2 regions of the Proteiniborus ethanoligenes genome follow, and region 1 is predicted to be linked to the other one. Evidence: predicted binding sites of a transcription regulator. Region 1 holds the regulator's gene; the other holds the start of a gene.
What was found. Region 1 encodes NrdR, which represses ribonucleotide reductase genes. Its sites were predicted from a motif close to CACNANATNTNGTG; they were not measured.
Positions count from the first base shown of each region.

Region 1 (16,943 bases):
TATCTAAAAGATGGACATTACAAGAATTCTAGTAACTTAGGAAGAGGAATTGGATACAAATATCCTCACAATTATCCAAACAATTATGTTAAACAAGACTATTTGCCTGAAAACTTAAAAGATACAGTCTATTATAAGTCTTCAAGTAACAAAGTAGAGACTAAAATAAAAGAATATCTTGAAAAACTAAAAAGTGGTGATTAGATAAAAAGTGTGTCTAGTTTTTTGAATAAGACACACTTTTCATCTCTTTATTTTATTATTTAAAAATTTATTTTTAAACTCGATTAACTAAAATGTTTTCTTACAATAGGTCCTGAAATAGGATAAGAATAATCCCTTCCATCTACCACTTTTATGAATGCAATAATAGGTATAACTACAGTTGCTATTCCAATCATTATTAAAAGTGGTATTCCGATAATCACAAAAATTAGTATTGCTGATATGATACTAGCTATAATTAGCATTATTTGAAAGCCTAATGCTTCTTTTGCCTGCATCTTAACAAAATTATCTCCTGAAACTAAAAGAGCTATTATAGGAGCTAATATAGGTATTCCAACAAAGGTGCCAAGATGTGCTAGTGCACATAAAAGTTTTTGTTCAGTAGTAAGCATAATCTCCCTCCCTTTTATTAATATAATTATAATATAATACTATTCAAAATAAAAGGGATTGTTATTGAAACCATGCTTGTGTGATTAAAATTTAAATCCTCTACTTATTCAACAATTACCTTTTTAACATATTCAGAGGTTGATGTACTTAGTATGCCTCCATAGGTTAGTTTAAAGCTAACTTTGTCTCCTACCTTATAGCTATTTAGGCTATTAGTCACATCTATTATTAGATGGTCACTGCTTCCACCTAGAATAATTATTTTATCGTCCTCTGGAACTATGTCCCCTATACTTACATCCTGTTTGCCTATGGCACATATTGCTCTTCTTCTGATTCCCCTATCTTCAAAAACAGGCACATTACCAAATGCATCCATACCTATTTCGCCAATAGGCAAAGAAGGCTTTTCTTTTAGCTCTATGATTTCAGCTATTAGCTTAAAGCAATCATCATAGGTATCCTTAATTCTATTACCATATGCTGTTTCTCTCCCTAGAACTATGGATTCTCCTAGTCTAAAATAATTAATTCCCTTGGGGATGCCTTCACCCTCAAGAAGGTATAAGCTACTAGAATTGCCTCCAGAAATAATATCTAGCTTAATAGAAAATTTGTTTTCTAAAGCTTCTTTTATGTGTACCAATCTGCTTAGATTCTCCTGATTTGGTATAACTCCTCCATAGCAAGTAAGATTAGTGCCTATTCCTATTAATTCAATCCCTTTTAGATTTAGTATTTCTTCTACTGTTTCAAATACTTCTGCTTCTTCTATGATACCTTCTCTTAAATCGCCTAAATCTACCATTAATATAATTTTATGAACCTTACCTTTTTCAAGAGCTTTAGTAGATAATTCTCTTATAGTGGCTAGTTCTGAATTCAATGATATATCGGTAGCTTCAACAACCTCTTCTGCTTGACTTATCATAGGAAGTCTTAACAATATCTTAGGTACCTTTATATCCTTCATATCTTTTATATTTTCTATTCTAGAATCTGCAATCATTGTGGCTCCTGATTCTACTAAGACCTTCGCAATTTCAGGTATACCACAAAATACCTTTGTCACAGCAGCTACATTGATGTCTTCTTTGTTGCAAAGTGATATTATATTTTCCGCATTATGTCTTATTTTACCTAATGATATCTCTACTCTTGGATACATGCTCTTCTCCTTTCTTTAGATATTTAGACTTTGTTTCAAAAGCTTTATTGCAGCCTCTGGATATTCTTTAGATAACACTCCTAGAGAAGCCATTATATAATTGCTGTCTACTAATATCTGTGCTTCTTTATTTGGTAACAGCTCATTACCTTTATTTGAAAGAGCTATTTTCTTCATAACATCTATACTATTAGGCAATCTAGTTAGTGCCCCCCCAGTACCAACTATATGCCTAATATTAGTTAAGTCCTTACCTTCTGCTATTGTTTTTTTACCGCTAGGTCCGTACATATGTCTATATTTGCCAGCATGTCTTTTTACAGCTGCTATTACGGCTTCAAGAGTCAGCTCTTCAACAAATCTCTTTTCTATATTAGAATCTGGAATAGGCTTGTGATTTTTAACTAATAAACTTAACTCTTCTATATTGATACTTAGTCTATTAGCTAGATTGTCTAAGCCTATTCTCTCAACTATATTTCCCAAGTTCACATATACGCCTAAGTCTCCTTCTACTGTTCTTTTTGAAACTGGTTCCGGGCTTATTAGTATTCTGTTTACCTCTTCGCTACCGTCTGTAACAGAATGAACATCAGTTGTAGCTCCACCAACATCCAAAACAAGAATATCTCCTATTTCTTCTTTAAGTAGTTGTGCAGCTAGCATTACAGCCCCTGGTGTTGGAATAATGGGACCTCTCACCATTTCTCTTATTTTAGCCATGCCTGGCCCGTGAATAATATGTTCTTCAAACACCCGTTGAATTATTTTCCTAGTTGGTTCTATATTTAATTCATCTATTTTAGGATAAACATTTTCTGTAATATATAGCTTAGCCTTAGTCTCCTTAAATATTTCTCTGATTTCTTCTCCGTTTTCTACATTCCCAGCATATATAACAGGTATATTAAAATCTAGCTTACTGATCAATTCAGCATTATGAATAGCAGTGTCCCGTTCACCATAATCTACACCGCCGGCAATTAGAATGATATTAGGCTTTATGTCTTCTATTTTCAGTAAATCCGTTCTTCTCAGCTTTCCTGCTGTAATCATATGAAGATTGGCACCTGCGCCTAGGGCTGCTTCCTTTGCCGCTCTTACTGTCATATCATATACAAGACCATGGACAGTCATTCTCAGCCCTCCTGCAGCGCTGCTAGTGGCCATTAAATCATCATATTCTAAGCTGTCTATATTAAGGCTTTTTTTAAAATCTTCTATGGCTGCCTTAAGCCCTATATTTACATCCCCCTCTAAAACAGTTGTAGGAGCCTGACCTTGCCCTATAAAAGTAGGACAAGGTTCATTTACTCCATTAAAGGCATTTATTACTGTTGTAGTGCTGCCTATTTCAGCTACTAAAACATTAATTTTCATTTAACAATTCCCTTCTTCGCTTTACAAGGAAAGTAGCTACATGTATTCCTTTGGTCCCCCTACCAAAACCTGCATCTACTCCTTGCTCTACTGCTAGCTCATTAGATACCTGCGTTCCACCACAGGCAATAATTATCCTATCTCTTACTCCCTTTTCTATACATAATTGATGTAAACGCTTCATGCTCTTGTAATGAATATCGTCATGGCTAATTATGGTTGAGGCAAGTATTGCATCTGCATTTAGTTCTATAGCTGCATCTACAAGCTTTTCTACTGGCACTGAAGTGCCTAGATAATAGCATTCTATACCATAGCCTTCAATACCACCATGTTTAATATCTATTATTTCTCTCAAGCCCACAGAGTGCTCATCTTCCCCAACTGTACCAGCTACTATTTTCATTGGATGATTATTTATTTCTTTTCTTATTTCATCCTCTGACATTATTTCTGGCTTTGGTGGAATTATAAGTGTACTAGTATCAATTGTAAATGGTACTCTACCCTTTAGTTCAATTCTAGTACCTTCTGCTGCTTGCATTATTTCCTTGTGTATTACCTCTACATCTTCTAGTCCAAGCTTTTTACCTATTTCTATTGCAGCAAATTCAGCAGTTCTTTCCTCTGTCGGAATGAAAAGTGTTATTTGAACTATGCCGTCACCCTGCCATTCCATTTCAGGTTTGATTTGAGTTGTTTCTCTTAGCTCTTTTGTTTCTTCTAATCTCACATTTACATTATCTGTTTCATCTAGTTCATCAATATACACTATTTTTTCTGGAGCTTCAAATGTACATCCTTGTATTAAAATAGATGGATTATCTATTGCATTTTCATCATATTGTTGAATGTTATTATAGCCAAAATGAGCAGTTACAGGAGCCATATAATCATTTTCTCTTTCATATACAGTTCCTACGCCTATACCTCCGTCTATTTTTCTAACTATACCGTCTCCATTTCTCTCAGGGTAGTATCCAGAATCCACAAAAAAGCCTTCTTCTACTGCCTTAAAATATCCCCCTACTTGAAGCATTTCTTCCATAAATAATATTGCTCTTTCTTTTAATTCTCTTACTTTGTTTGCTAGCTCACCTTTATCTCTTTTAATTTCCACCATTTCTGTAAGTCCGTCCATACCTATTAGTGCTTGTTTTGCAGTGTTGGTTCCTTCAATATTATATATATGCCAAGGTACATTTCTTCCCTCATCAGGAGTTATGGTAGATTGTATATCTGCCCTAGTAAGCTTAGAAATTAGCAGGTTTAAGGTATGTGTTACAGTAGCTTCTCTTGTAGATGATCCCATATATTTTGTATTTTGTTGAGCTCTCATTCTATAATCCTTAAACAGCTCCCTCAATGCAACTGCATAAGGTAAGTCAATTCTCATACAAGGTGCTGGTGGTGCTGTTGGAGGTACTGTTGAAAGACATATGTTTTCTTTCTTCATTCCTATCTTTACAGAATACATAGAGTTAATAGCATGCTGCACCATAAGCTCAGGCATTACCTTCCATGCTTCTCTAGCAGTAGCATTTGCATTATGAGCTCCGTCTATTTGAGCCATATCTGCCCAAGTCATTACCTTCTTTGCTACTGCAGCATCTACAAAGGATCTTATCATGTTAATATTTCTGTATAGAACATTATATTGAGGGTCTTGATGAGCACCATTTACTCCTTCTTCAGCAAACATTACAGCTATTTCTGGGCCTGCAACTCCACTTACATAGGAATGATAATTAATGGGCCTGCCTACTTCATCTTCTATTAAATCTAGTGCCTTTCTTTGTGCTCTAACTTGTTTTCTAGTTATAGGAATGCCACCAATACCCTGAGGCGTTCCCTCTATTAAGCCATCAAAATGGCTTTGACCTGCAGTTCTAATTACCATTAAATGATCAGCTCCATGCCAAGCAGCCATTCTCATTCTTCTTATGTCGTCTTCAAATCTTCCTGATGCTATTTCAGTAGTTATTACTGAGTCTGGCTGAGGATCTATATTATCAAAATAGTGAGCTGATGGAAGTGGCTGGCTTTGCTCTAGGGATTGGGAACTGTCATAATAGGTGAATTTCCCTATATTCCTTTTTTCTCCTACTCCTTCTCTCCAGTGCCAGCCTCTTCTTCTAGGTCTATAATCCTGAAGATTTTCCAGTATATTTTTAACATCTAGCTTTTCATTAGGTCTTAGCTTCATTATTTTTCACCTCCTGCAAATATATTCATAACCTCATCCCACATTTGTCCTTGGACTAATTTTAATCCTGCTCCCCTTATACTTAAATTATAGTCCTTGGATAATCTATATACTAAATGTCCTGCACCTTTTCCTAATAATCCTCTTGTTATAGCCCCATCTACAATAGCAGCTGCTTCAAGACTTGAAAATCCCATTCTCAACAAAACTGACCTTTCTGTAGATGGACTTGTATGATTATGTGCTAGCTCTACCATTGGCTCAACTATTTTTTCAGCTAACTCCCAGAACCTTGCTTCTAGTTGTTCTTCAGTCAAATCCTTTAAATGCTGTCTTCTAGTTTCAAAATCATCTTTCCTTTTCATTTTACACCTCCAAATTATAAATTAAACCCTAGCTCTTTTAATGCATCTCGAACAAAATCAGCATTGGATTTTGTATCTGCAGATAAAAATTCTATGTCTTCATCAGTTAATGAAGTTACATTCATAATATCTATGCAGTTTTTGATATAGGATTTTTTAAGGCTATTTAAGTCTATATCCCTAGCTTTTATTAAACCTGGATTCTCTGGTAAAATAATGTTTTCTCCTGGAATCTCATGGTCTGGATCTCCTATCATTATTTTTACTCCATTTTCTCTAGCAAAGGTAAGCTGAGGTTGGATATGTTTACCTGCTCCTGTATATTCTGTTTCCTGTACTAATATTATTTTATCTTGATCTAATTCCTGAGAAATAGCAAAAGCAGCTGCTAAGGATGTATTGCCTGCTGGTCCTCTCTCTATTCCTTCTATTTGTGCTAAAGCCTCAGTTATATAAAAAACCTCTCCTTGATTTACTGTAACATACCTATCCATATATCTAAGAGGTCTACCTGCTGATCTAGGAACATCAGAACGGTCTGGCCAAGTAGTAAAAGGTATTCCAAATCCTGTATGTCCTGTAGTAAAGGATTTTCTATTAAACTGTTTATCACTTGCCATGTGTAATCCTTTTAGATTTACACTTGCTCCTACTATTTCAGTATTTAAAGCACCTGCCTTTATTAATCCTCTAGCTGTGCCTGTAAGATTGCCACCACCTGCATTTGTTGCAACTACTACATCAGGATCTCTTCCTTCTCTTTCTCTAAATTGCATAGCAATCTCATAGCCTAAGGTCTCTACACCTGCAATTCCAAAAGGAGTATATAATGAAGCGTTAAAGTAGCCTGTTTCCTCTAGCATCTTTAAAAATGTATAGAATAGCTCAGGTCCTACAGATAGTTGAACTACTTCTGCCCCAAGGGCTTCACATTTCCTAGCCTTTTCGATAATTTCTGGCTGTCCAATGCCCCTAGAATCATAGCATTCCTGCACTATAATACATTTTAACCCCCTCATAGCAGCCTGACTGGCAACACCAGCGCCATAATTACCACTAGTTGCTGCAATTACGCCTTTGTAGCCAAGCTTTTTAGCATGATATACACTTATGGCTGCCCTTCTGGCTTTAAAGCTACCAGATGGATTTGATGCTTCATCTTTAATAAATATTCTGGCTCCCTTTCCTTTAGGTGCTAATTTTCTTGCAAGCCCCGTTAGATTTTTAAGCTCTAATATGGGAGTGTTACCTACGCCTGTTTCTCTTTGAATGTCCTGCATTTCTTGAAGAGTATATCCTGTTTCTCTCATCATTCTCTCATAATCAAAGGCTATACCACCGCTTTCATATGCCTCATAATCTATACCTACAGCCTTTTTCATAATGTCCTTTTTTCTTTCTATAACTGCATCATAGCTCATATCCTTATTCAATATCTTCACCTGCCTCAAGAATGGCTTTTAATTGTCTTCCAATAAACAATAGCTCTGGAATGCATTTGCCAAAGTCATGATTAAAATATGGATTGATCTCTATAAGCCTTCCAGTTACTTGTCTCCCAATATATGTCTCTACAGTTACCATATCACCAATATTAGCTCCATCATCTACAAGAAACCCTTTACTCCACATTTCAAGAGGAACCTTTTTAGTATCTTCTGGAACCTGTGGTGCTCTTTCTTTTGGACTTAATATAACATTGTGAATTCGCACCCATGTCCCTTTTTTAGCACATTCCATTAAATCACCCTACCTTTTTATTAAATCTCTCATGTCACCCATTATTGCTCTTGGTACAGGTAGATCTATCATAGTTTTTAAACCTGGATCTGCATTGATAACATGAGGAATCATATTAACACACATAGCTATAGTACCTAATCCACCTTCAACCTCTGGCTTAATAGACATATTAACTTCTGGTGTTCCTTTAATAGTTATGTAATCTCCTGTATATGTTCCTTCCATTTCAGGCTCAATTTGTTGAGGATGTATCATATCTATCTTTATTTCTCCATTCACATACCCTTGTCCAGTCATATTTACTCCTGCTACATCTCCAGCCTTAGCAAATCCAAAAGGTGATTTCCTATCTACACTTGTTATTATAGGCTTCATTTGCTGCTCTATTTTTTCTACCTCCCAGCCTATTGCTTTTGCAATCATTTGAATAGACTCTGGAAAACCAACATGTCCAGCAAGTGTTCCATCTGCTACACCTTTTTCAAAGACCTCTACAGTCAGTCCCACTCCCTGCTCTTCCATTACAGCAGGTCCGAATGGGGAAAGGCTGTTTACTCTCTTAGCTTCTATATGCTCTACATCAATCATACAGCCAGTTAAGCAAACTACTAATAAATCCATAATAAGCCCAGGATTAATACCTGTTCCTAGAATTGTGACATCGTTTTCCTTAGCTATATTATGAAGTTCTTTAGCTAGCTCTGGACTTTGAGCATAAGGATATGACATTTCTTCTGCTGTTGAAATAACATTTACCTTTTTTTCTAAAGCGTATTTTAATTTAGGAAAGGCACTCTTAGTAAAGGAATCTGTTGCACACAAGCAAATATCGCAGCACTTCTCTGTTAAAACCTCTTCTACGTTTTCTTTTATAATTACTTCCGGTCTATTTTCTTTATCAATACCTAATACTTCAAAAATACTTTTCCCTACCTTATTAGGATCCATATCACATACGCCTACAATATCTACTCCTTTTTTCTTAAGTAGCATTCTTGCCATTCCGCTTCCCATTGCTCCAAATCCCCAAATTACAACCCTAACATTATCCATATAATACACACCTCCAAAATAAGTATAATTAAACAACCCATGTATTTTTTATTGCAATATCGTTGCCAATATATTCAAATACGTTATATGCTACAAAACAGGTGTTTTGCAATATTTTACATTAATAGTATTTTAAAGTACTGTCTTATATGCTAAATAAAATAAAAAACCGCAATTTTATTTGCGGTTATATGCAAAAGAATTTGCGGTTATAATGGTATTCTATATTTTTTAATCTTGTGCTGTAGTGTTTGTCTTTTAATTCCTAATAATCTAGCTGACTCTGAAATATTATAGGCTGCCTGGTCAAGTGCATCTTGAATTAAACTTTTCTCCACATTAAGTATTATATCTGGCAATGGTTTATGAGAATGAATTAATTCATCATAGTTAGGCTCCTTATCCATTATACTGGGCACAAATCCATAAAAATGCTCCTTTTTAAGAACATGCTCGTCATTAGAGATATAATTCATTGCTCCTTCAATTAGGTTTTCTAGCTCTCTTACATTGCCTTGCCAGGAATGCTTCATAAATTCCTGCATTAAATCTTTTGAAATCATCCAAACATCTTTGTTAAGCTTTCTGTTGTAATGCTTGATAAAATGTTCGCACAATAGCTTAATATCATCTCTTCTTTCTCTTAAAGGTGGAACTCTTATAGAAACTACATTAAGTCTATAATATAAATCTTTTCTTATGGTTCCCTTGCTTACAGATTCTAAAGGTTCTTCATTTGTAGTAGCTATTATCCTTACGTCTATTGGTATATCTTTTAGCCCTCCTACTCTTCTAATATATCCTTCTTGGAGCACTCTCAAAAGCTTTGCTTGCAGTGACATTCCCATTGAATTTACTTCATCTAATAATATGGTTCCACCATTTGCTTGCTCAAATAAGCCTGGTCTATCTACTGCACCAGTAAAGCTACCTCTTACAGTTCCAAATAGGATGCTTTCTAAAAGAGATTCAGGAAAGGCAGCACAATTCTGCCCTATAAAGGGCTTGCTTTTACGAAGGCCATCATAATGTATACTTTGAGCAAAAAGCTCTTTTCCAGAGCCAGTTTCTCCGAAAATTAATACACTGGAAGATGAATCCTTTGCTTTCCTTGCAATATCAATTGCCTTTAAAAACTCTTCATTGCGTCCTATAATGTGGTCAAATACATAATGATTAGATATAGAGGGTATGTCCTTTTTATTATCTCCAATTAGCTCTATTTGCAAGTCTACAAGCTGCTCAGAAAGCTTCTGAATATTAGTTACATTTTTGGCAATCTCTAAGGCTCCTAATATAGTATTGTCACGATTTATAGGAATAGTAGTATTTACTGTAGTTATTTTCTGTCCCTTATAGTTTAAATAGGTCTGAGTTCTATTTATTATACTTTCACCAGTCTTTATAACACTTAATAATGTACTTGTATTTTCGTTTAAGCTAGGGAATATTTCTAATAACTGTCTGTTCATAGCTTTTTCTCTTTCTATTCCCTCAAGCTTTGCCATGGTTTCATTGTAAAATACAGTTTTACCATTCGAGTCTATTACATGAATTCCCACATCAATATGCTGCAAAACTTTTTGCAGTAAAATTTTTTCAAACTCATGTGACCTCATGAAATCATTCCCCTTTTATTATTTGACTAAATAAGCTGTATAAATGCAGCCATTCTACCAGTATTCCCTTGTTCATTTCTATAGGAAAAAAACTTTTCCGTATTGCAGCTCGTGCATAAATTACTTATTGTAATATTTCTACTTAATATCCCATTTTCCTTTAATATAATTTCATTTGCTTTCCAGAGATCTAACTGCCACGTATATATATCTTGGTTACTGAAAATACCTATTGTATTAATAAAATTATTATTAAATTGATCATGTACATCTTTTTTTACTGAATAACAACAGGTTCCAATTGAAGGGCCTATGCCTACTAATATATCCTCTGGATTAGAACTGTAAGTACTAACCATAGTTTTAATCATTTTTTCTCCTATTTTGGCTACAGTACCTTTCCAGCCTGCATGAGCAACACCAGCTACTTTTTTAGCCCTATCTAAGAAAAATAAAGGAACACAGTCTGCATAAAAAGTAAATAACATAATCCCCTTCACATTTGTTAGTAATCCATCTATTTCCTTAAAATCCATTGGCTTAACTAGTCCTTTTCCTCCGTCATCTTCCGTTATTATTCTAATGTTTGTTCCATGAACTTGATCTGACAATACCATTTTATCCATAGGTACCTCTAATGCATCTGAAATAGTTTCAAAGTTTCTCACTATATTTTCCTCATTATCTTCAGTGTTCAATCCTAAATTTAAGCTATGAAAGGGATGGGGACTAGCACCTCCTATCCTAGTAGTGAATCCATGCTTTACAATTCTAGTTTCTTCAAAGCTAGGTATAGTATAAAATTCTATTTCTTTTTGTCTATTTAATCTAAAGCCTATGTTTGCACTCATTTTAGCACCTCACCAAACTATTACTCTGTTATGATAAAAGGACTCATAAGAGTCCTATTTTTCATCAAGTAGTTTTTTTAGTTCATCCATAAAAGTATTTATATCCTTAAACTGTCTATAAACAGATGCAAATCTAACATATGCAACCTCATCTGTATTTTTAAGCTTATTCATTACCATTTCACCAATGAGCTGAGTAGTTATTTCTCTTTCCATTGAGTTAAATAAGTTTTTTTCTATTTCGTCTACTATTTCCTCTATTCTTTTCATAGAAACTGGCCTTTTTTCACATGCTCTTATTATACCGTTTAATAGCTTGTTTCTATTGTATGCTTGTCTATTTCCATCTTTCTTTATGACCACTAGTGGAATGTCTTCTATCTTTTCATAAGTAGTAAATCTCTTACTACATTTAATACATTCCCTTCGTCTTCGAATAGCTTGTCCTTCATCAGTTGGTCTGGAATCTATTACCTTGGATTCATAATAATCACAATAGGGACATTTCATGTTTGTTTCCCCTCCTTTTAGCCAAAGTCTTAATCAAATTATATTATATCTTTTATTATGTGTCCATATATAAACAGTTTTAAGCCCTATATATTTTTCTCTTTGCTATTCTTTTTTATTTTCATCTCCATAATATAAATAATCCTCTGTGTTTAAATTAAGATCTACTAATATAACATCGCTGCCTATTCTTACAATGTTTTGCCATTTAATTACATAGTCTAAGTTCTTCCCAAATAAGCCTAATATCCTACCTGGTCCTGGAAGCATAATAGCTTCTACAGTTCCCTTTTCTAAGTTCACTTCAATATCAGATATTAAACCTAATCTAGTACCATCCCTTACATTTATTACTTCCTTCTCACGTAAATCAGTTGCCTTTACCATTGCTTATCACCTTCTTCTAATTTATCTCTATAATATATATGCTACAATTACCTCTATTATTATTCCTAATATTTTGTTGTGAAAGCAATGGTAAAAGAAAACATGTTATATTAATTTTCTCATGTGCTTTAACGCATTTTTTTCAAGTCTTGATACTTGAGCTTGAGATATTCCTATTTCCTCTGCAACCTCCATTTGTGTTTTGCCTTCATAAAATCTTAAGTTTAAGATCAGTTTTTCTCTGTCATTTAGCTTTCTAATAGCTTCTCTTAATGCTATTTCTTCAAGCCATGTTTCATCTTCACTTTTTTCATCACTAACCTGATCCATGACATATATAGCATCTCCACTATCGTGATATATAGGTTCAAACAATGAAATAGGATCTTGAATTGCATCTAGTGCAAATACTACCTCTTCCTTAGGTAGCCCTAATACTTCTGCTATCTCAGTTATGGTTGGCTCCTTTGAGTTTTTATTTATGAGCTGATCTCTAGCTTGTAATGCTTTATATGCAATATCTCTTAAGGATCTGCTTACTCTTATTGAATTATTATCTCTTAAATATCTTCTGATTTCCCCGATAATCATGGGAACTGCATAGGTTGAAAATCTAACGTTTTGAGATAAATCAAAATTGTCTATTGCCTTTATTAATCCTATACATCCTACCTGGAACAAATCATCAACATGTTCTCCTCTTTTACTAAATCTCTGTATAACACTTAGTACTAGCCTTAAATTTCCTCTCACAAATTCTTCTCTTGCAGTCATATCGCCTGCATGTATCCTATCAAATAACACTCTCATTTCTTTATTAGTAAGTACAGGTAATTCTGATGTGTTTACTCCGCATATTTCAACTTTGTTTATATGCATATAAGTAATTCATTCCTTTCATGATGTTTTGCCCCTTTTACATAAAAATTATTGCCTTTTTAATTGTTTATTATTCAACAATTAATGTAAATAGATTAAGTTATTGTAAAATAAAAATGAGATTCAGCATATTATTCCTAGTTACAAACCATACATAACTAAAAACAATATTGATGAACCTCAGTCTACCTGTACTATTAATGTATTTTTCTTATTTTTTGATTTTTTATACCATTTTGCTGATTTCTTTTTTTAATCTTTTAATTATTCTCTTTTCCAATCTGGATATATATGATTGTGAAATCCCTAATAAATCCGCTACTTCTTTCTGAGTTTTTTCCTCACCATTTTCTAAACCAAATCTAAGCTCCATAATTTTCTTTTCCCTATTGGAGAGTTTGCAAATTGCTTGGTTTAACAAGCTCTTATCTACCTCTTCCTCTAAATTTTTGAATATAATATCATTGTCTGTGCCTAATATATCTGATAATAATAGCTCGTTTCCATCCCAATCAATATTTAATGGTTCATCAAAGGATATCTCTGCTTTAGCTCTACTATTTCTTCTAAGATACATTAAAATTTCATTTTCTATACATTTCGAAGCATATGTAGCAAGCTTAATTTTTTTATCAGGATTAAATGTATTTACAGCTTTTATTAGTCCAATAGTACCTATTGAAACTAAATCTTCTACTCCAATTCCTGTATTTTCAAATTTTCTTGCAATATAAACTACTAGTCTTAAATTCCTTTCTATTAAAATAGTCCGAATAGTATCATCCTCATTAAGTCTTGAAACAAGGTAGTTCTCTTCCTCTTGAGTCAATGGTGGTGGCAATACTTCACTTCCACCAATATAGAAAACCTCAGACTCATCATATAAGCCTATTTTTCTTAATATTTTTATATAATATATTCTTATAATTAATTTTAGCTTGTATATTCTTTTCTTCACTTATACTACCTCCTTTTCTATAAACATTTCAGGATGAAGTAATGCAACATAGTTATGGTCATTTGATAAGGTATTATTATATATACCTACAATTATGTCACAAAATATTTTATCTTCATCATCTTTAACTATCACTTTGTCTGGCTTAAATCCTATTAGCATTCCATTTTCCTTACCCAAGGATTTGTAAGGTATTAGCCTAAACTTTATGTTAGTCATGTTTTCAACCATTATTGCAGAAATAGTTTCTAGGTCGTTTTCCTTATATCTTTTAAAAATATCTTGTACCTGTTCAGGTAATAGCTCTTTGATAGCATTAAACTGTATTATTATTACTGGTGTCTTAGTAACAGGATCTCTTAACATATTTCCAGTATCTAAAAGTCCTACTATTTCAACACTTTTACTATTTAAGCCTACAACAATTGGAATAAAGGTTTTACCCTTTGCTAAAAAGGTATGGATATATCCCCATACGGTTTTAATTAGAGTGTATGAAACAAATATTGCAAGTGCTAATAGCTTCACTGGAAAATCCTTAATATAAAATATACCATTACCAGCGTAGGTCTCAGCTTGAGCTAAGTAGAATAAAGCCAATGATGCACCAGCAAATATAAAAGCCATTACATAAAAGGTTGAAATAAGCCTAATAAACTTTTTAAGCTTAGATGGATTGAATCCAACTATTATTATTAATATAGAGACAGAGATTTTAATAATAAATTTTGTCATGAATTTTAATGAAGGAAAGAATATGACTAAAGAATATATTGCCCCAATAAAAGAAGCCAATAATACTCTAATATTATTTGCTTCTGTTTTAGTAAATTTTTTTGTTAAATGCAGTAGAATATAGTTAATCAGCATATTCTCCAATAAAAGGTATTCAGCATATATGTACAAAATATTGCCCCCTCTATTGTACATTCATATTCTATTTAACTTTTATTCAATAACCTTTAATATTATGTCTATTATAATATATGTAATATTAGAATTCTGTCACTTATTGAAGTCGAAAAAAAACTCTTTCTAGAAACTAGAAAGAGTTATTTATCTCTTCTTCTTAAAAACGTCGGAATATCGAGATCGTCATTATCAAGTTGCTTTGTATCTGGCATAACCTTTTCTTTAACCTTATCGCCAGTGATTGACAATTTTTGCGTTTCCACAGGAGCTTGTTTTTTAATGTTGTCGAATCCTGTAGCAATTACGGTTATTTTTATTTCATCTTTAAGATTATCATCAAGCCCAGCACCAAAAATAATATTTGCGTCAGGGTCAACTGATTGTCTAATTAAATCAGCAGCCTCATTGACTTCAAAAATTCCTAGGTTTGGCCCCCCTGTAATATTTAATAATACACCCTTTGCTCCTTCAATTGAAGTTTCAAGTAAAGGACTATGTATTGCCTGCTTAGCAGCTTCTGTTGCTCTATTTTCTCCACTAGCTTTTCCAATTCCCATATGCGCAAGACCCTGATTAGACATAATAGTTTTAACGTCAGCAAAGTCTAAGTTAATCAATGCAGGAACTGCTATTAAATCGGATATACCCTGAATTCCTTGTCTTAGAACGTCATCTGCTATGCAAAATGCTTCTACAATAGAAGTTTTTCTCTCTGCCACCTGTAATAATCTATCATTAGGAATAGTAACTAAGGTATCAACTCTACTTTTAAGCTCTTCTATTCCCTTTTCTGCATGAATCATTCTCTTTCTACCTTCAAACATAAAAGGCTTGGTAACTACTCCTACAGTCAAAATCCCAAGTTCTTTTGCGATTTCAGCAACTATAGGTGCTGCTCCAGTTCCTGTACCACCACCCATACCAGCAGTAATAAATACCATATCGGCACCCTTTAATATTTCCATTAATTCATTTCTATTCTCTTCAGCAGCCTTAGCTCCTATCTCCGGATTAGCTCCTGCTCCAAGACCTCTTGTAAGCTTTTCACCAATTTGAACCTTTATCTCTGCTTTTGAAGAATATAATGCTTGTTTATCAGTATTTACGGATATAAATTCAATACCCTTTACTTGGCTCTCTATCATTCTATTAACAGCGTTGTTTCCTCCGCCACCTACTCCAATGACTTTAATATGAGCAAATTGTTCCACATCTACTTCAAAATCGAACATACAGTTACCCCCTTATTTAATACTAGAAATAGTCATTCCAAAGTTTTTTAAAAATCGAAACTACTTTATTTTCTTCTTTATTTCTGCTTTTATTTCTCATTCTTTTTTTCTCGACATTATTGTATTCTATATAATAATTGAATTTCCTCTTTAAAGAATAATTAATCATTCCTACTGAAGCTGAAAAAATTGGATCTTTAACTCCTAATCCACTAGGCTGTCCAACCCGTATAGGGAGGTCAAACAGTATTCTACCTAGTTCTTTGACCCCTCTTAAATAGCTTATTCCTCCTCCAGTAATAACTACACCTGCCAATATTTCGTTCTTTAGTCCTAACTTCATAAGCTCATTATTAATAATCTCAAATATTTCTCCTACTCTAGCTTCAATAATTTCTGCTAATTGCAGCTCTGGTATTTTGATTTTTTCATTCAGCCCTATGGGTGTAGCTTCAAATATATTATCATTCTTTGCTAAGCCAGTATATGCTAACCCATATTTTCTTTTAATATCCTCACTCTCTTTTACAGCAAGCCTCAGCCCTATAGAAATATCATTTGTAATGTGGTTGCCTGCTGCAGGAATAAGACCCGAATAAACAATGTTTCCATCTTTAAACACTGAAAAGTCTGTAGTCCCTGCTCCTATGTCAATGAGTAAAACTCCAAGTTCAGTCTCATCCTTGGTAAGCACTGATTCAGATGTAGCTAAAGGCTCCATAATAATGCCTAGCACTTCTAGTCCAGCCTTATTTACACTCTTCACTAAATTTTGAATTGTAGTAAGTGAGGCTGTAACTATTTCTACATCAGCTTCGAGTCTAACTCCAAACATGCCTGTAGGATCACTAATTTCGTCATACCCATCTACAATGTATTGTACTGGTACTATGTCAACAATTTGACGATCAGGGGGAACTGATATTATTGTAGCTGAATTTAATACTCTTTTAATGTCGTCTACGCCTATCTCTCTATTATCATTAGAAACAGCAATTATTCCTTTATTTCTAATAATACTTGTATAGCCACCGGGAATATTGACATAAACTTGATTTA
Region 1 is NZ_FNQE01000001.1:49,155-66,097, reverse strand. It holds gene BLV37_RS00320 (replication-associated recombination protein A) at 1-204, shown strand, start outside; gene BLV37_RS00315 (DUF4870 domain-containing protein) at 288-620, opposite strand; gene orr (ornithine racemase Orr) at 725-1,789, opposite strand; gene BLV37_RS00305 (GlmL-related ornithine degradation protein) at 1,805-3,169, opposite strand; gene oraE (D-ornithine 4,5-aminomutase subunit OraE) at 3,159-5,375, opposite strand; gene BLV37_RS00295 (ornithine aminomutase subunit alpha) at 5,375-5,740, opposite strand; gene ortB (2-amino-4-oxopentanoate thiolase subunit OrtB) at 5,755-7,173, opposite strand; gene ortA (2-amino-4-oxopentanoate thiolase subunit OrtA) at 7,166-7,480, opposite strand; gene ord (2,4-diaminopentanoate dehydrogenase) at 7,490-8,536, opposite strand; gene BLV37_RS00275 (sigma-54 interaction domain-containing protein) at 8,746-10,155, opposite strand; gene pgeF (peptidoglycan editing factor PgeF) at 10,182-11,006, opposite strand; gene nrdR (transcriptional regulator NrdR) at 11,061-11,516, opposite strand; gene BLV37_RS00260 (YlmC/YmxH family sporulation protein) at 11,622-11,903, opposite strand; gene sigG (RNA polymerase sporulation sigma factor SigG) at 12,009-12,782, opposite strand; gene sigE (RNA polymerase sporulation sigma factor SigE) at 13,009-13,740, opposite strand; gene spoIIGA (sigma-E processing peptidase SpoIIGA) at 13,741-14,646, opposite strand; gene ftsZ (cell division protein FtsZ) at 14,793-15,884, opposite strand; gene ftsA (cell division protein FtsA) at 15,907-16,943, opposite strand, start outside.

Region 2 (16,943 bases), on a different contig from region 1:
CTTTTAGACAAAAAAGAAGAAGCTGAAAAATATATTTTAAATCTATCGGAAGATATTTCTTTTATTAACAAAATAATTGATGTTGGACATCCTGCTATTACTGCTCTTATTAATGTAAAAAGGGACAAGATATTGAGAGAAAAAATTAAGTTGGATTTAGAGGTTCAATTGCCTGATGATATAGCCCTTGACTATATAGATTTATCTGTAGTTATAGGAAATCTTTTAGACAATGCAATAGAGGCATGCTTACAACCTAATATAAATGACCCGTATATTGAGTTTAAAATGTTTACTAAGGAAAATTATTTAGTTATCACTGTATACAATTCAAAATCGAACATATCATCAATCCATTCAGAAGCCTTAGGAGAAAGATATACTACAAAAGATGATAAGGAAAACCATGGATATGGTTTAAATAACATACAAAGAATAGTAAATGAGTACAAAGGAGCATTAAGAATTGAAGATAAAGACCATAGCTTTAATGTGAATATTGAATTACCTATAGAAAAGGATATACATTGATATATAGTTATCTTTTTGTGTATATAATATAACATATACGAGGTGTTATAGTCTTGAAAATTAAAAAGAGATTAACTATATTTATCTTTATAACATTAATTATCTCTTTAATACTTGGTGGTTGTTCTTTAGCTAATGTTAGAGGAAGTGTTCAAGAACAAACTACAGGCTTTCAAAATATTAAAGAAAAGCATATTAATTCAAAAAATATTATGCAGACAATTGAAGAGCTTACTTCGGAGGAATACAAGGGAAGACTTGCAGGAACAAAGGGAAATGAACTTGCTACTAATTATATAGCAAATTATTTTAAAAAAATAGGTCTTAAAAATCCAGATGCCCTTGAAAATTATTTACAGCATTATAAACAAAAAGTAAGGTTTACTTATAGTGCTCCTGAATTAGAGGTTGTAACTAGTAGTGGAGAGACCGTAAAAAAATATGAGTACATAAAAGATTTTACAGTTAATACATATTCCAGTTCTTTTAGTATAAAAGGTGAAGCAAAAGGAGAAGCTTTGTTTGTCCAAAGCACAGAGAAGTTTTTTGATTATTCGAAGAAATACACAGGGAAAATCCTATTGATTTCAGAAAGTATGTTAGCTCGTGAGGGTAACACGAATCTTCTTACTAGTATTTTGCTAAAAGATAGTAGTGTTGGTGGAATAATCACAGAAGTGGACATAAATAAGACCTATGGTAGTTTTGTAGTAGGACCCAATGCTAATCCAGCAGTTAAATTTTATGAAGACAGACCCTTGCTTTTCAGCTGCAATAGTTCAACTTTTAAAGAGTTAATAGATTATTCAAAAGAAGGACATGAAATATACATAAAAGCAGATTATGCAGTAGAAAATGTAGAGCCTGCTAATGTAATTGGACTAATAGAAGGAAGCCATAAGACACTGAAAGACGAATTCATAATAATAGGGGCACATTTTGACCATGTGGGAGACAACAAAAACGGAACATATAATCCAGGAGCGCTAGATAATGCCTCTGGTACTGCGGTAATGATGGAAATAGCAAGAGTATTAAAAGAAGGAAAATATAAGCCTAAAAAATCCATATTATTCATTGGTTTTAATGGAGAGGAAGAGGGCTTATACGGCTCTCAGCATTATACGGATAATCCCATATATCCATTGAAGAATACTACAGCCATGATTAATTTAGACATGGTAGGTTCTAAGCATATAGACACACTTACCCTATTGAGCTATGATAAAACTAATGCAGATTTAAAGGGAGAATTTTATCAATATGCTAAAAACCTTGAACTTAAAAGTATTCAAGCTGTAGGTCAAGGAAGTGACCATAGTCATTTTGGTGCTAAGGGAGTATCTTCATTATGTTTAATTGATATGGACCTTAAAAATGGATACCATACTCCAGGAGATACTATAGACAATATAGATGAGGATAGAATTAGAGAAATAGCTAAATTAGTTTTATACTACTTAGACAAAAATGCTTTTTAATAACTAAGGCACTGAAGTAAAGTTTCAGTGCCTTAGTTTTATTTTTTGGTCCTTATGTCCTAAATGTAAAAAATACATAAATAAACACGAAAATTAGTTGCAACCATATATTATTTGCCTTATAATTAAATACAATAATACACAATATATATGTATTGTTAACAACAATACCACAATATAAGGGGGAAATGACATGATAACTAGGGTACAGAAAAGAAACGGAGATATTGTCGATTTTGATATGGGGAAAATTGAAAACGCAATATTTGCAGCAGCAAAGTCAGTTGGTGGGGATGATAGAAGTATAGCAAAGAAATTGGCTAATATGGTTGTTAATATAGTAACAGAAGCATTTGGAGCAAGCATACCTACTGTAGAAGATATACAGGATATAGTAGAGAAGGTTTTAATAGAAGAAGGTCATGCTAAGACTGCAAAGGCCTATATATTATATAGAAGAAAGCATGAAGAATTGAGAGATACTAAAAATCTCTTTATGGATGCGGAGACATTAGTTGACGAATATGTGTCATTAGATGATTGGCGAATCAATGAAAATGCAAATATGGGCTTTAGCTTACAGGGTCTTAACAATCATATTGTAGAATCTATTACAAAAAAATATTGGCTAAATAAAATATACAGAAAAGAATTAAGAGACCCTCATATAAAAGGTGATTTACATATTCATGATTTAGGGCTTTTAGCTCCTTATTGTTGTGGTTGGGATCTTGAGGCATTGCTAAATGAAGGCTTTAAAGGGGCAAGTGGAAAGATAGAGTCTTCACCTGCTAAGCATCTTCAATCTTTTTTAGGACAGATTGTTAACTGGTTGTATACATTGCAAGGTGAAGCAGCAGGAGCTCAGGCAGTTAGCTCATTAGATACATATGTGGCTCCATTTATATATTATGATGGCTTAGATTATGATGATGTAAAAAAGGCAGTTCAAAGCTTTGTATTTAATTTAAATATACCTACGAGAGTTGGCTTTCAAACACCTTTTACAAATATAACATTAGATATTACGCCACACCCTATGTTAAAAAACATGGAGGTTATCATTGGTGGCAAGAGAATGGATAAAACCTATGGAGAATTCCAAAAAGAAATGGATATGTTTAATAAGGCTTATTGTGAGGTTATGATGGAGGGTGATGGTGCAGGCAGAAGCTTTAGCTTTCCCATACCTACAATAAATATTACAAAGGATTTTCCATGGGATTCAGAGGTAGCTAATTCCATTATGGAAATGACAAGGAAATTTGGTACTCCATATTTTGCAAACTTTGTAAATAGTGATTTAGATCCTGAAGATGTAAGGAGCATGTGCTGTAGACTTAGACTTGATAACCGTGAGCTAAGAAGAAGAGGTGGAGGCTTATTTGGTGCTAATCCTCTTACTGGCTCTATAAATGTGGTTACTTTAAATATGGGACGTATTGGCTATACAGCAAAATCAGTTGAGGAGTTTAAAAGAAGAGTAAGAGAGCTAATGGAAATATCAAAGGAAATATGTGAAACAAAACGTAAGGTTCTTGAGAGATATATGGATGTAGGTCTATATCCTTATTCTAAGTTTTATCTTCAAGCTATAAAGGATGCTGAAGGAGAATATTTTAAAAATCATTTTAGCACCATAGGCTTAAATGGTATGAATGAGGCTTGTGTCAATTTACTTGGAAAGGATATAACCACAGAAGAAGGAAAAGAATTTGCGATAGACATAATGGAATTCATGAACAGAGTAATTCAAATATTCCAAGAGGAAACAGGAAGCCTTTGGAATCTGGAAGCTTCACCAGCAGAAGGTGCTGCCTATAGATTTGCAAGGATGGATAAGAGAATGTATCCTAAAATATATACTCAAGGTGGAGATGAGCCATATTATACAAACTCTACACAGCTTCCAGTAGACCATACTAAGGATATATTTGAAGCTATTGAACATCAAGATAAGCTTCAAACACTATATACTGGTGGCACAGTATTACATGGATTTATTGGAGAAGAGATTGACAGTCCTGAAACTGTTAAGCTTTTATTAAAAAGAGCCTTTGAAAATAGCAGAATACCATATTTAACTATTACTCCTACTTATAGCATTTGTCCAGACCATGGATACTTAAAAGGAGAACAGTTTACTTGTCCAGAATGTAGCAAGGAAACAGAGGTATGGACTAGGGTTGTAGGCTTCCACAGGCCTGTTCAATCATGGAACAAGGGTAAAAAGGAAGAATATAAGGACAGAGTTGAATTTGATACTGAAGAAAGTTTAAATGACAAAAATTATACTGTAAAGAAAGCTATTTAAATAATGGTTTTAACATATAGAGGTGAAATTATGGAATTTAAAGGACATCAGAAATCTTCATTCATAGATTATCCAGATAAAATATGCACAGTATTTTTCACCGGTGGCTGCAACTTCAGATGTCCATACTGTCATAATTCTAACCTTGTATATAATGAAGGTGAATATATAGCAGAGGAATTTGCTCTTGAGTACCTAGACAAAAGGGCAAATTTCTTGGATGCAGTATGTATATCAGGCGGAGAGCCTACACTTCATAAAGGATTATACGATTTTATAAAAAAAGCTAAGGACAAAGGATATTTAGTAAAGCTAGATACAAATGGAACCAATCCAAAAGTGCTTAAAAGGCTTATAGACGACAATCTAGTAGATTATATTGCAATGGATATTAAGGCACCCTTGCCTAAGTATTATGAAGTAGTAAATACTAATGTAGATATAAATAGCATACTTGAAAGTATCAGTTTAATAAAAAGCTCTTGTACGGATTATGAGTTTAGAACTACTGTATGTAAAGAGCTACTAACATATGAGGATATAATAGAAATAGGAGAATATCTAAAAGGCAGTAATAGATACTACATACAAAATTTTAAGGACGGAGACACAATTCTAGGAGGGCAAAAAAAATTCAGCTCATATGACTTAGATACATTAAAGAAAATAGAAGAAAGGCTCAAGGGATACTTTCAAATATTTAAAATACGAAATTAATATATTAGATATAAAGACAATAGAAATATTTGCGACTACGAGCGAACATTTCTATTGTCTTTTTTTTGAAGATTATTTATAACTCTAAGTCTTCATAAGACCTTCGTTTTCATATGGTTTAGCTAGTTATATTGTAATATCTGTAATGTTAGTTTATAATTTCTTTAATAGCATATTTATGAAAAGGGTTTTATTTAACACATTGTAGGAAAGACTACCGTCTTTCGCATGTTCCGTATTAAAAAATTATTTAAATAAAGCTTATATAATATGAGGTGGGTCTTTTCATGGAAGAAAAAATTATTATGCAGGGGATTGCTAATCGAGTAAAGAGTACGTTTAATGTTCAAAATGGCTATGGAATATTAACTAATCAAAGGTTTATTTATTCTAAACACAGTCTCGCCAAAATAGCTCTTATAGGAGTTTTGGTAAACCTTACAAAAGGCGATTATGAGTTTGATATCCCTCTAAGTGAAATAAAGGAAATTACTAGAGGGAAGCAAGGTATAAGCAAGAATGTTCTAGTTATCACTAAAAAAAACGATGAGACTTTTAAATTTGCTGTAACAAAGTATATAGAATGGGAAATTGCATTTAAAAATTTATTATTAAACTCCTAGCCGATTAGTGGCAGCATATATTTTATATAGTAATGTACCTAATAAAAGTAGTATGTATTTTTACATAGAAGGGAAACTGCATGATTAATATTTAAGATGAAAGGATTTGTTTAAGAGTATTAAGATTATTATGATATGCAGTATAGATGGGAAGATAAACTGAACTATATATTCTGAAACCCAAATGACTTAAAATGAGGAGGCTATAGAAATGACAGAAAAAAAGAAACAGTTCATTTATGTATTGAAATTAGTACCAAGCTTACTAAATGAAGCGAATTGGACAGAAAAAGAAGAAGAAATCGTAAGTAGACATTTTAGCAGCCTACAGGAATTGTTAAATGAAGGGAAGCTTGTTTTAGCAGGCAGAACATTAAATATGGACGAAAAAACATTTGGAATTGTTGTATTAGAAGCAGATTCAGAGGAAGAGGCAAAACAAATTATGGAAAATGACCCTGCAGTAGCTGAAGGAATAATGCTATCCGAATTATTTCCTTATAGAGTTGCTCTAATGAGAAAATAAAATAACTTTAGACGAAATAGGATTTGTTGGACTATAATCCTGTAATTCAGAGGAGGTCTTTTTACAGTGAAGCTAGGAATGCCTGCTTTAATTGAATATAGTAACCTAGAAGAAAATTTAAGGCTCTGTAAAGAGCTAGAGCTAGATTTTATTGAATTAAACATGAATTATCCTATTTTCATGCCTGAAAGTTTTAGTTATGAGGAAGTAAGGAGCATTAAGAAAGAATATCATATTGACTTCACAGCTCATCTTCCAGAGGAAATTGATTTAACTTCCTTTCATCCTTCTATTAGAAAGGGACATTTAGAACGCTGAAAAGAACTAATAAGGTGGACAAGCTTGGCAGATATAAAAATTGTTAATATGCATATTAATAATGGTATTCATTGCACATTACCTTATAAAAGGCAATGGATTAACGAAACATATGAATTAGAGTTTAGAAAATTGCTATTTGAATCCTATTCTGAACTAAATAACTTAGCTAATTCACTAGGTGTAATATTATGTATTGAAAATACGTCTAATTTTCACATTCCTTTCATACAAAGGGCACTTGAAATGTTGAGCTCATTTGATAACTTCAATTTAACCTGGGATGTAGGACATGATGCAAAGGCTAATTTTAACGAGAAGCCTGTTTTATTAAGATTTAAGGATAGGATTAAGCATATGCACCTTCATGACTTTAATAATAATTCAGATCATCAGCCTCTATATACTGGAATAATACCTATAGATGATAGGCTTAGTTTTGCTAAGGCTAACAATATATCTGTTGTTATAGAGGTAAAGACTAGTGAAGCCTTAAAAGAATCTGTAAATAAACTAAGAGCTTTTATACAAATATGAGAAATTAGGAGAACAATTAGAAATAGATAGATTATATATTTAAAACTTGTATTCAATTTAACAAAAAACCACCTTATGGTATAATATATATATTATAGAATCTGCATAGCAAGGGGGAGAAAATTATGTACATTGTAATTTTCGTAGGGATCTTAATGATAGTACTAGGTATTCTGATTAAACACTTTAAATGTTATTGGCTTATATCAGGCTATAATACCATGTCTAAAGAGAAAAAGAAAAATGTTGATACCGAAGGACTAGGCAGATTTATGGGAAACTCATTGTTTGTAATGGGTGGCATATTTATACTAGGTAGTATATTGGAGTATTTAGGCATAAAGATAGGTATGATAGCTTCTATATTATCTTTATTTATTATTGTTCCTTATATATTAATAAATAGTCAAAAATATGATAAAAACGCTTTAGAGCCGGATGGAAGTATGAAAAAAAGTACAAAGCTAATCGTAGGTACTATAATAGGTGTAACTGGGATTATATTTATTTTTGTTGCTCTTACTTTTATATATGGAGCACAGCCGCCAAGCGTTGATATAAAAGACCAGTATATAAGCATTGGTGGTATGTATGCATCTACAGTTTATTTAGAGGATATAAAAGAGGTAATATTATTAGATTCTATACCTAATATTATCAGAAAGCAGAATGGATTTGATTTGGGAAATATATTAAGAGGCAAATTTAGTCTTGAAAGCATTGGAAAAGGAAGATTATATATAAATAATGGAAAGCCACCCTATGTTTATTTAAAGCTGAAAAAGGGGTATATAATAATAAACTATAATAACAGTGAAAAAACCCAGGACCTATATAATGAAATAAAATTCAGTATTAACGGATAATAAATATTATTAATAAAATCTAAAATTATTTCATATCTTCATATTTTCTTCAAATTTGTTTTGTATTATAAAAAAGAGGGAAGATAATTATATGAAGGAGGAAATAATATGTGTCGCGGATTTGGAATGGGATTTGGCTTTGGTGGTGGTGCAGGCTTACCTTGGATGTTAGGTATGGGAATATCTAGAGTATTAGTAGCAGCTTTAGTTATATTTCTTATATATAAGCTAATTAAAGGGCTTAATAATACATCAAGAGATTCAGATAGAGCACTAGAAATATTAAATGAAAGATATGTAAATGGAGAAATTGACGACGAGGAATATGAAAAAATGAAGAAAAGAATTAGATAATACTATTTATTTTAATGACCAGTATTGAAAGATACTGGTCATTGTAGTATTTTTGATTTAGTGAGGTGAATTCTATTATGCACAATACAAAAAATATACTTGTAGTAGATGATGAGGCTCAGATAACAGAGGTAATAAAAGCCTATCTTCAAAAAGAAAATTATAATGTATATACAGCCCATAATGGACAGGATGCAATGAATATATTTAACAGAGAATCTATTGATTTTATAGTCCTTGATTTAATGCTTCCAGATTTGTCAGGCGAGGAGATATGTAAAAGAATAAGAGTTAAATCTACAGTCCCTATTCTTATGCTGACAGCTAAGGCAGAAGAGGAAGATAGGGTTACCGGGCTATATCTAGGGGCAGATGATTATCTTGTAAAGCCTTTTAGTCCAAAAGAGCTCGTAGCTAGGATAAAAGCCATATTTAGAAGAACAGAAAAGGACTTTATAAAAGCAGAAATAATCGAATTTAAAGATGGAGATTTAAGTGTGGATATTAATAAAATGGAATTATATAAAAAAGGAGTGCAAAGAGAGCTTACTCCTACTGAATTTAAGTTAGCTGCTACATTAATGCAAAATCCAAGCAAAGTATTTAGCAGAGAAGAGTTAATAGAAAAGGTATTAGGCTATGACTATGAAGGCTATGATAGGACCATAGATACTCATATTAAAAATATAAGACAAAAGATAGAGGACGAAAATAATAAATATATCCATACTGTTTATGGAGTAGGATATAAGTTTGTAGGTGAATAGGATGAAAAAGCTTAAAACTAAAATTATTATACTAATGCTAAGTGTAGCCATATTATCTGTTGTTCTAGTAGCTGTAATAACTAACTTAACTATATTTAATAAATTTAACACCTATATGGAGGAGGAGCATGCTGACAGAATTAGTGATATTGTTAAAATGGTTGAATACTCCTACTCTATAGATAATAGCTGGTCAAACAAGGTTTTGAGAAACATAAGTAATTCCAGCCTTATAGATAATTTTATGATTCAGATAATAAATGAAAATGGCAATGTTGTTTTTGAAAATAATGTAGACAATAGTATGATGAGAATGCATAATCAAATGATGGGAAGAATGGGCAAAAGAATAATGAGAGGAGCAGATAATAGTAAAATAAGTGATTCTAATACTACAGTTAAATTGCAAGAGCTAATAGTTGATGGTAAGAGAATAGGCACTATTGAAATAGGCTATACTGGAAATTTTATAGTATCTCAAAGAGAAGTCGACTTTACTAAAGGCATAAACAGCTCTATACTGTATGCATCAATCATATCTATTATTTTAGCTATTATTTTAGGGCTATACAACTCAAAAGTAATGTCACAGCCTATACTTAAAATCACTAATGCTGCTAATAATATTAGAGAAGGGGATTTGGATACTAAAATCCAGATTAAAAATGATGCTAGGGAGCTAATAGAGCTATCAGAAGCTATTAACCATTTAGCTCAATCTCTTAAGGAACAGCAGATTTTGAGAAAAAGACTAACTACAGACATATCTCATGAGCTAAGAACACCTTTGACTATATTGCTAAGCCACATTGAAGCCTTTAGTGATGGTGTATGGCAGCCTACTAAAGAAAGATTAAGTATATGTAGAGATGAGGTTATCAGGCTCAAAAAGCTTGTAGAACAGCTAAAATATATAACAGATATTGAAAATCATAGAGTAGAGCTTGAAATAGAAAGCTTTAATCTATCAGAGCTATTAGAGGGGATAGTAGAAAGCTTTGAATATGAGTTCCAAATAAAGAGCGTAAGGCTAGAAAGACATATAGAAGAAAATATAATAATTGAAGGAGACATGGACAAGGTTAGACAAATAATTATAAATCTCATTTCAAACGCCTTAAAATTCACAGACTCAGAAGGAAGGGTCAATGTAGCTCTTAACAAAGACAGTAATAAAACTATACTAGAAATAATAGATACAGGTATTGGAATTAATGAAGAAGATATTCCTTTTGTTTTTGAAAGGTTTTATAGAAGTGACAAGTCAAGAAGCAGAGATACAGGTGGTGCAGGCATTGGACTTACGATAACTAAAACCTTAGTAGAAGCCCATGGAGGAAAAATAAGTGTTGCTAGTGAAAAGGAAAAGGGCAGCAGGTTTACAATTGTTTTTCCTAATATATAAATATTGGATAGAATATTTTAAAATGATGAACCTATTAATAAACTCTTAAATATGTTAGACTATAGCTATTGACAATGAATGTAAGAGGTGTAGATATTGATGAGGCAAAGACTTAAAAAAATTAATCGCAGAAATAATTATGTAATTTTAGCAGAAAATTTTCTTGATGAAGATAATAAGGAAAAGGCCTTACAATTTTTCAAGAAAGCATTAAAATTTAAGGGTGAAGAGTTTGAAACTATAGATATTTTGTTTTATATAGCTCTTTTATATGATGAAATTGGCTTTAAGGAAAAGGCCTTTGAAACATATAATAGTATACTTAGATTAAATCCTAATGAGGCGGGAGCATATTATGGCATTGCTATAATATACGATGAAAGAGGAGAAAAGGGAAAGGCACTAAGAAATTACCTAAAGGCTATTCAGTTAGATCCAGAATATGATAGGGCATATTTTTATGCAGGGAATATATATGACGAAGAAGGAGACAAAGAAAAAGCCATTGAGTATTATAAAAAGGTTATTGAACTAACACCAGATGATTATATGGCATACAATAATCTAGGCTCTATATATGAAGAAATCAAGGAGTACCAAAAAGCATTTGAAATGATTGAAAAAAGTATAGAAATAGAAGATGGATATTACAGATCCTTATTTAATATGGGTGTAATTCAAAAGCATTTAGGAAACATTGAAAGGGCAATTGATTATTATAAAAGGTCTATAGAAGCCTATAGTGGCTACCCATATGCTTATTTAAATATTTCAGCAATATATATAGAAGAGAAAAAATATAAAGAAGCCATAAGGATACTTACGGAAGGAATAGAAAAAAATCCTGATGCAGGCTTTCTATATTACAACAGGGCTTGCTGCAATATAAATTTAAAAAATATTGACATAGCAATTACTGACTTAATCAAAGCAAAGGAGCTTTATCCAGATTTTATTGAAATGGTAAAGTCAGATAAAGATCTTAAGGTTATAAGAGAAAATAAAAGATATAGATTTCTTTTGGAGGATTAAACTTAGCTCCCATTCTTTCTAAGTACATTAAGAAAGGATGGGAGCTTTGCATTTTGCTAGATTACAATACATACGAAAAAACATATTCCACTTAGCGGAAATGTTTAGTGTATACCTTTTATTTCACAAAAATAATTGTATAATGTAGTTGAAGCACAAAAGTACTATAGTATTTTAAAACTCAACAAACTAAAATACTAAAGCTAAAAAGCTACGCATACATTGAAAACAAAAGGTTTTTATGCGTTTGAAATATTTTTAATCCACTACAATTATTAATGTATTATTTATGATAATTATGAAAAACTACAATAAGAAAACCTCTTCCGCATAGCGGAAATATTTAATACATGTATTTAGTTGATAAAAATTTAGAGTATAATTTAATTAGAAAGATTGGAGGTAAAATTTATGGATGAAAAGCTTATTAAAGATTGTGCCTTGGAAATATATAATGCTGAAAAAAATTGTAGTCCTATGGGAGCGCTGACAGACAGGTTTTCAGACATTACAATTGAGGATGCCTATAAGATTCAAATGGCTGTTGTCGATTTAAAGCTTAAAGACGGAGAAAAGATTATTGGAAAGAAGATAGGTTTAACAAATAAAGCCATTAGAGAGCAGATAGGAGTACATGAACCAGACTATGGAATCATAACATCTTCAGGATTTGTTGGAGATGGGGGAGAGCTTGACTCTACAACACTGATTGCTCCAAGAATCGAACCTGAGATAGCATTTGTTTTAAAATCAGATTTAACTGTAGATATGTACCCTGTAAATAACATGGATATAATTAATGCTACTCTAGGAATTTGTCCTGCACTTGAAGTCGTAGATAGTAGAGTAAAGGATTGGAAGATAAAGATACAAGATACAATTAGCGACAGTGCTTCCTATGCAAGAATAGTTCTTGGCAATAGAATAACACCACTAGATGGCCTGGACTTAAGAGTAATAGGCATGGCTTCTTATGTAAATGGAGAGCTAGTTACACATGGTTCTAGTGCAAATGTAATGGGGAATCCAATTGAAGCTGTTACATGGCTAACTAATAAATTATTGAAATATGGGGTTGAATTAAAAGCAGGTGAAATTATACTGTCAGGCTCCTTCACACCAGTGTTCTCTATAAAAAAAGGTGATAGTGTGTTAGCTATATTTGACCGTCTTGGCGAAGTGTCTGTAAGAGTGATATGAGATGAGAGATAAAAATCAGATCCAATCAATTATTAAAGCATTTAACATTTTAGAGCTATTTTCTAGAGAGAATAATGAGTTAAGAATTAAAGATATATCTATAGCTTTAGATTTACCACTAAGTACAGCTCATAGAATATTGTCTAACCTATTAGAATTAGGATATATATCTCAAAATCAAGAGAATGGAAAGTATAGATTAGGGGTAAACGCTTTTATATTAGGTTCCAATGTGAATCATATCAATAATCTAGTGGATATATCTTTACCCTTGATTGCATTTCTTGCAGATAAATATAATTGTATGTCTCATCTAGTTGTAGAGCAAAATGGTAAAGTTTTATGCGTTGGCAAAATTGGAACTGTAAAGCGTGATAACACTACTATACCTGCACGAGGTGAAGTACATCATATGCAAGTTACAAGTGTTGGAAAGGCTATACTGGCATTTTTGCCAGAAAGCAGACAAAAATCAATAATTGATAATAAAATTGAATTTAAAAAATTTACAGCTAATTCAATATTAACAAAGGAAGAGTTGTATAAAGAGCTTAAAACCATAAGAAAAAAAGGCTATGCAACTGATAACGAAGAATCAGAAATTGGATTATTTTGTTATGGCGTTCCTATTTTCAATAACAATTTTGAAGCTCAAGGCGCAATATCCTTATCAATCTATGACAGCAAAAGCCCATCAAATTATTTGGAGATTATAGAGGATTTAAAAAGAACAGCATCATTTATCTCTAACATCTACTGTGCTAATACTTCAAATTTTTTAAACAAAAAAAATAATTTAACTTACTAATATCTAATGCGAATTAACTAGCTTGCCCTAGTTAAACGCTGCCCACAAAGACATTTTATTACAAAATTTACAATTAATTAAAACAAATTGCAATAATGCAAACGTTAACTAATAAAGGAGGTTATTATAAATGAGTCAAAAAGTAAAAGTGGCAATAATAGGACCAGGAAATATAGGAACAGATTTAATGTACAAGGTACAAAGAAGCTCTGTTCTAGAAATGAGTGCTATGATTGGCATTATGGAATCTGAAGGAATTAATAGAGCTAGAAACCTAGGTATACCAACATCTATAGAAGGAATCAAGTTTATTGAGGACAATCCAGATATTGCAGATATAGTTATAGATGCTACAACTGCAAAAGCACACAGTGAAATTCATGGACCTATTTTGGAAAAACTAGGAAAAATCGCTATAGACTTAACTCCAGCTGCAATAGGAAAAATAGTTTCCCCAATGGTAAATATGGAAGACGCACTAAAGGTTAAGAATGTAAATTTAATAACTTGTGGAGGACAAGCTACTACACCAATTATCTATACAATTGGTAAGCATGTTGGAATTGAATACGCAGAAGTTGTAACTGCAGTTGCTAGTAAAAGTGCAGGGCCAGGAACTAGAAATAATATAGATGAATATACAAGAACAACTGCTAGAGCAATTGAATTATTAACAAACTCCGATAGGGCAAAGGTTCTTACAATATTTAACCCTGCAATTCCAGAAGTACCTATGAGAAACACTATATTCTGCATTCCTAAAGAAGAATATGATATAGAAGAAATTGCAAAAGCAGTAGAGGAAATGGTTAAGAGTATCCAAGAATATGTACCAGGATATACATTAACTCTTCGCCCTACAGTGGATAAAGGAATTATTACTACAATTGTAACCATAGAGGGACAAGGAGATTTTCTACCGCCATATGCAGGAAATTTAGACATTGAAACTGCATCTGCAGTTAAGATAGCTGAATTATACGCAAAAAATATATTGAAAAACAACTAAAGATTGGAGGAGAAGAAATGGGAAGAAAAATAAAGCTAATAGATACAACAATGCGTGATGGAAGCCATGCTATTCATCATCAATATACAAAGGAAAAGGTTATGGCAATAGCAAAAGGAGCTGAAGAAGCAGGACTTTATTGTATTGAAGTAGGACATGGTGCCGGAGTGGGTGGCTCAGTGCTTCAATATGGTTTAGAAAAAGAAAGCACTATTGAGTTGATAAAAGCTGCCAAATCAATGTGTAAAAATACTAAGGTAGGAACATTGCTTGTTCCAGGCCTAGGAACAATGGAAGATTTAAAAAAAGCAGTTGAGGCAGGTCTTGACTTAGTAAGAGTTGCAGTACACTGTACAGAAGCAGATGTTGGAGCACAACACATAAGATTAGCTAAAAGCTTAGGCTTAGAAGCTATAATGTTCTTCATGATGACACATATGACTAGCCCAGTAGAACTAGCAGAGCAAGCAAAAATGGCTGAGGAATACGGAGCAGATGTAGTATATTTTGCAGATTCATCAGGTGCTATGACACCAGATGACATAAAAGACAGAGTAAATGCCATTCGTTCAAAAGTAAGTATCCCTATAGGAGTACACACTCATAATAATTTAGGCTTAGGAGTAGGTAATGCTATAGCTGGAATAGTTGCAGGATGTGATTATGTAGACGGAACCTTTGAAGGCTTGGGAGCAGGCTGTGGGAATGGAAACCTTCAAGCTATAGTAGCAGTACTAAATAAAATGGGAATTGAAACAGGTGTTGATTTATACAAGCTTATAGAGGTTGGAAAGAATGAAGTGAGACCAATTATTGAGCATTCCTTAGAGATAACTGGTGAGTCAATACTATTAGGCTACATTGGAATTTACTCTAGCTTCTATCTACATGTTATTGAATATGCTGAAAAGTTTGGTATAGATTCTAAACTGATCTTCGAAGAATTAGGAAAACGTAAGGTTGTTGGAGGACAAGAAGATCAAATTTTAGATATTTGCCATGAAATCATTGAAAAAAGAAAGGGGAATGTAAATGAGAAGTAGTCAGGTTACTAAAGGATACCAAAGAGCTACACAAAGATCGCTATTAAAAGCTACAGGTCTTTCAGATGATGACTTAAAAAAACCATTAATTGGAGTAGTTAATTCATTTAATGAGGTTAATCCAGGACATATTCACCTAAATGAAATCACATATTCAGTTAAACTAGGGGTTGCATCAAAGGGTGGTGTTCCAATAGAAATACCAGCTATAGCTATATGTGATGGTATAGCTATGGGACACTCAGGGATGCATTATCCTTTAGCTTCACGTGAGCTAATTGCAGACTCAATAGAAGCAATGACAGAGGCTCATCAATTAGATGGTCTAGTAATGGTTACAAACTGTGACAAAATCACACCAGCTATGCTAATAGCAGCAGCTCGTTTGAATATTCCATCAATTGTAATAGCTGGAGGACCAATGTACGCTGGAAGATATAAAGGTGAACCAACAGATGGAAGCTTACTTTACGAGGCTGCAGGAAAGGTTGCAGCTGGAGATATGACACTAGAAGAGCTTAGTGAATTTGAAGAAGAAGCTTCACCAGGCTGTGGCGCATGTGGACTTTTAGGTACTGCAAACTCTATGAATTGCATGGCAGAAGCTTTAGGTATGGCATTACCATTTAATTCTTCAATACCAGCATATTTAGCAAAGAGAAAAGCATTGTCAAAGAAAACAGGAGAGCAAATAATGTACTTGGTTGAAAATAATATTAAGCCAAGAGATATTATGACTCGACAAGCATTTTTAAACGCATTAGCAGTAGATATGGCAATTGGAGGCTCAAGCAATACCGTACTACATTTAATTGCTATTGCACATGAAGCAGGAGTAGAGTTAACTATAAAGGATTTTGATGAAAAGAGTAGGGTATCACCTAAGCTATGTTCATTTAGCCCAGGAGGAAAATATCACTTAGAAGATTTATATAGAGCTGGTGGTTTACAAGCAGTTATAAATGAGGTAGCAAATCTTGATTATGTAGATTTAAATATTATGACTGTAACAGGTAAAACTATGCTTGAAAACGTTAAAGGTATGACAAGTAAGATTTATGATGTAGTTAGACCTTTTAATGACCCTTATTATGCAGAAGGTGGTATAGCAATATTATACGGAAATCTGGCACCAGAAGGAGCAGTAATCAAGCAATCAGCTTGTGACCCTTCAATGTATAAGCATACTGGACCAGCTCGCGTATTTGATAAAGAAGAAGATGCAGTTGCTGCAATACTAAATGGAGAAATCAAGAAAAAAGATGTAGTTGTAATTAGATATGAAGGTCCTAAGGGTGGACCAGGTATGAGGGAAATGCTTACACCTACATCAGCTATGATGGGGGCTGGATTAGGTCTTGATTGTGCCCTAATTACAGATGGAAGATTTTCAGGTGCAACTAGAGGGGCAT
Region 2 is NZ_FNQE01000016.1:45,123-62,065, forward strand. It holds gene BLV37_RS07930 (sensor histidine kinase) at 1-531, shown strand, start outside; gene BLV37_RS07935 (M28 family metallopeptidase) at 585-2,012, shown strand; gene BLV37_RS07940 (ribonucleoside triphosphate reductase) at 2,206-4,326, shown strand; gene BLV37_RS07945 (anaerobic ribonucleoside-triphosphate reductase activating protein) at 4,357-5,043, shown strand; gene BLV37_RS07950 (PH domain-containing protein) at 5,331-5,666, shown strand; gene BLV37_RS07955 (YciI family protein) at 5,878-6,192, shown strand; gene BLV37_RS07960 (apurinic/apyrimidinic endonuclease family protein) at 6,259-6,510, shown strand; gene BLV37_RS07965 (sugar phosphate isomerase/epimerase family protein) at 6,535-7,047, shown strand; gene BLV37_RS07970 (DUF3784 domain-containing protein) at 7,173-7,913, shown strand; gene BLV37_RS07975 (SHOCT domain-containing protein) at 8,022-8,267, shown strand; gene BLV37_RS07980 (response regulator transcription factor) at 8,345-9,034, shown strand; gene BLV37_RS07985 (sensor histidine kinase) at 9,036-10,439, shown strand; gene BLV37_RS07990 (tetratricopeptide repeat protein) at 10,539-11,471, shown strand; gene BLV37_RS07995 (2-keto-4-pentenoate hydratase) at 11,883-12,671, shown strand; gene BLV37_RS08000 (IclR family transcriptional regulator) at 12,673-13,479, shown strand; gene BLV37_RS08005 (acetaldehyde dehydrogenase (acetylating)) at 13,610-14,488, shown strand; gene dmpG (4-hydroxy-2-oxovalerate aldolase) at 14,506-15,531, shown strand; gene ilvD (dihydroxy-acid dehydratase) at 15,521-16,943, shown strand, end outside.
Region 2: BLV37_RS07940 (ribonucleoside triphosphate reductase) is a predicted target of NrdR. The motif match lies at 2,184-2,197, and genes of this name have one in related genera.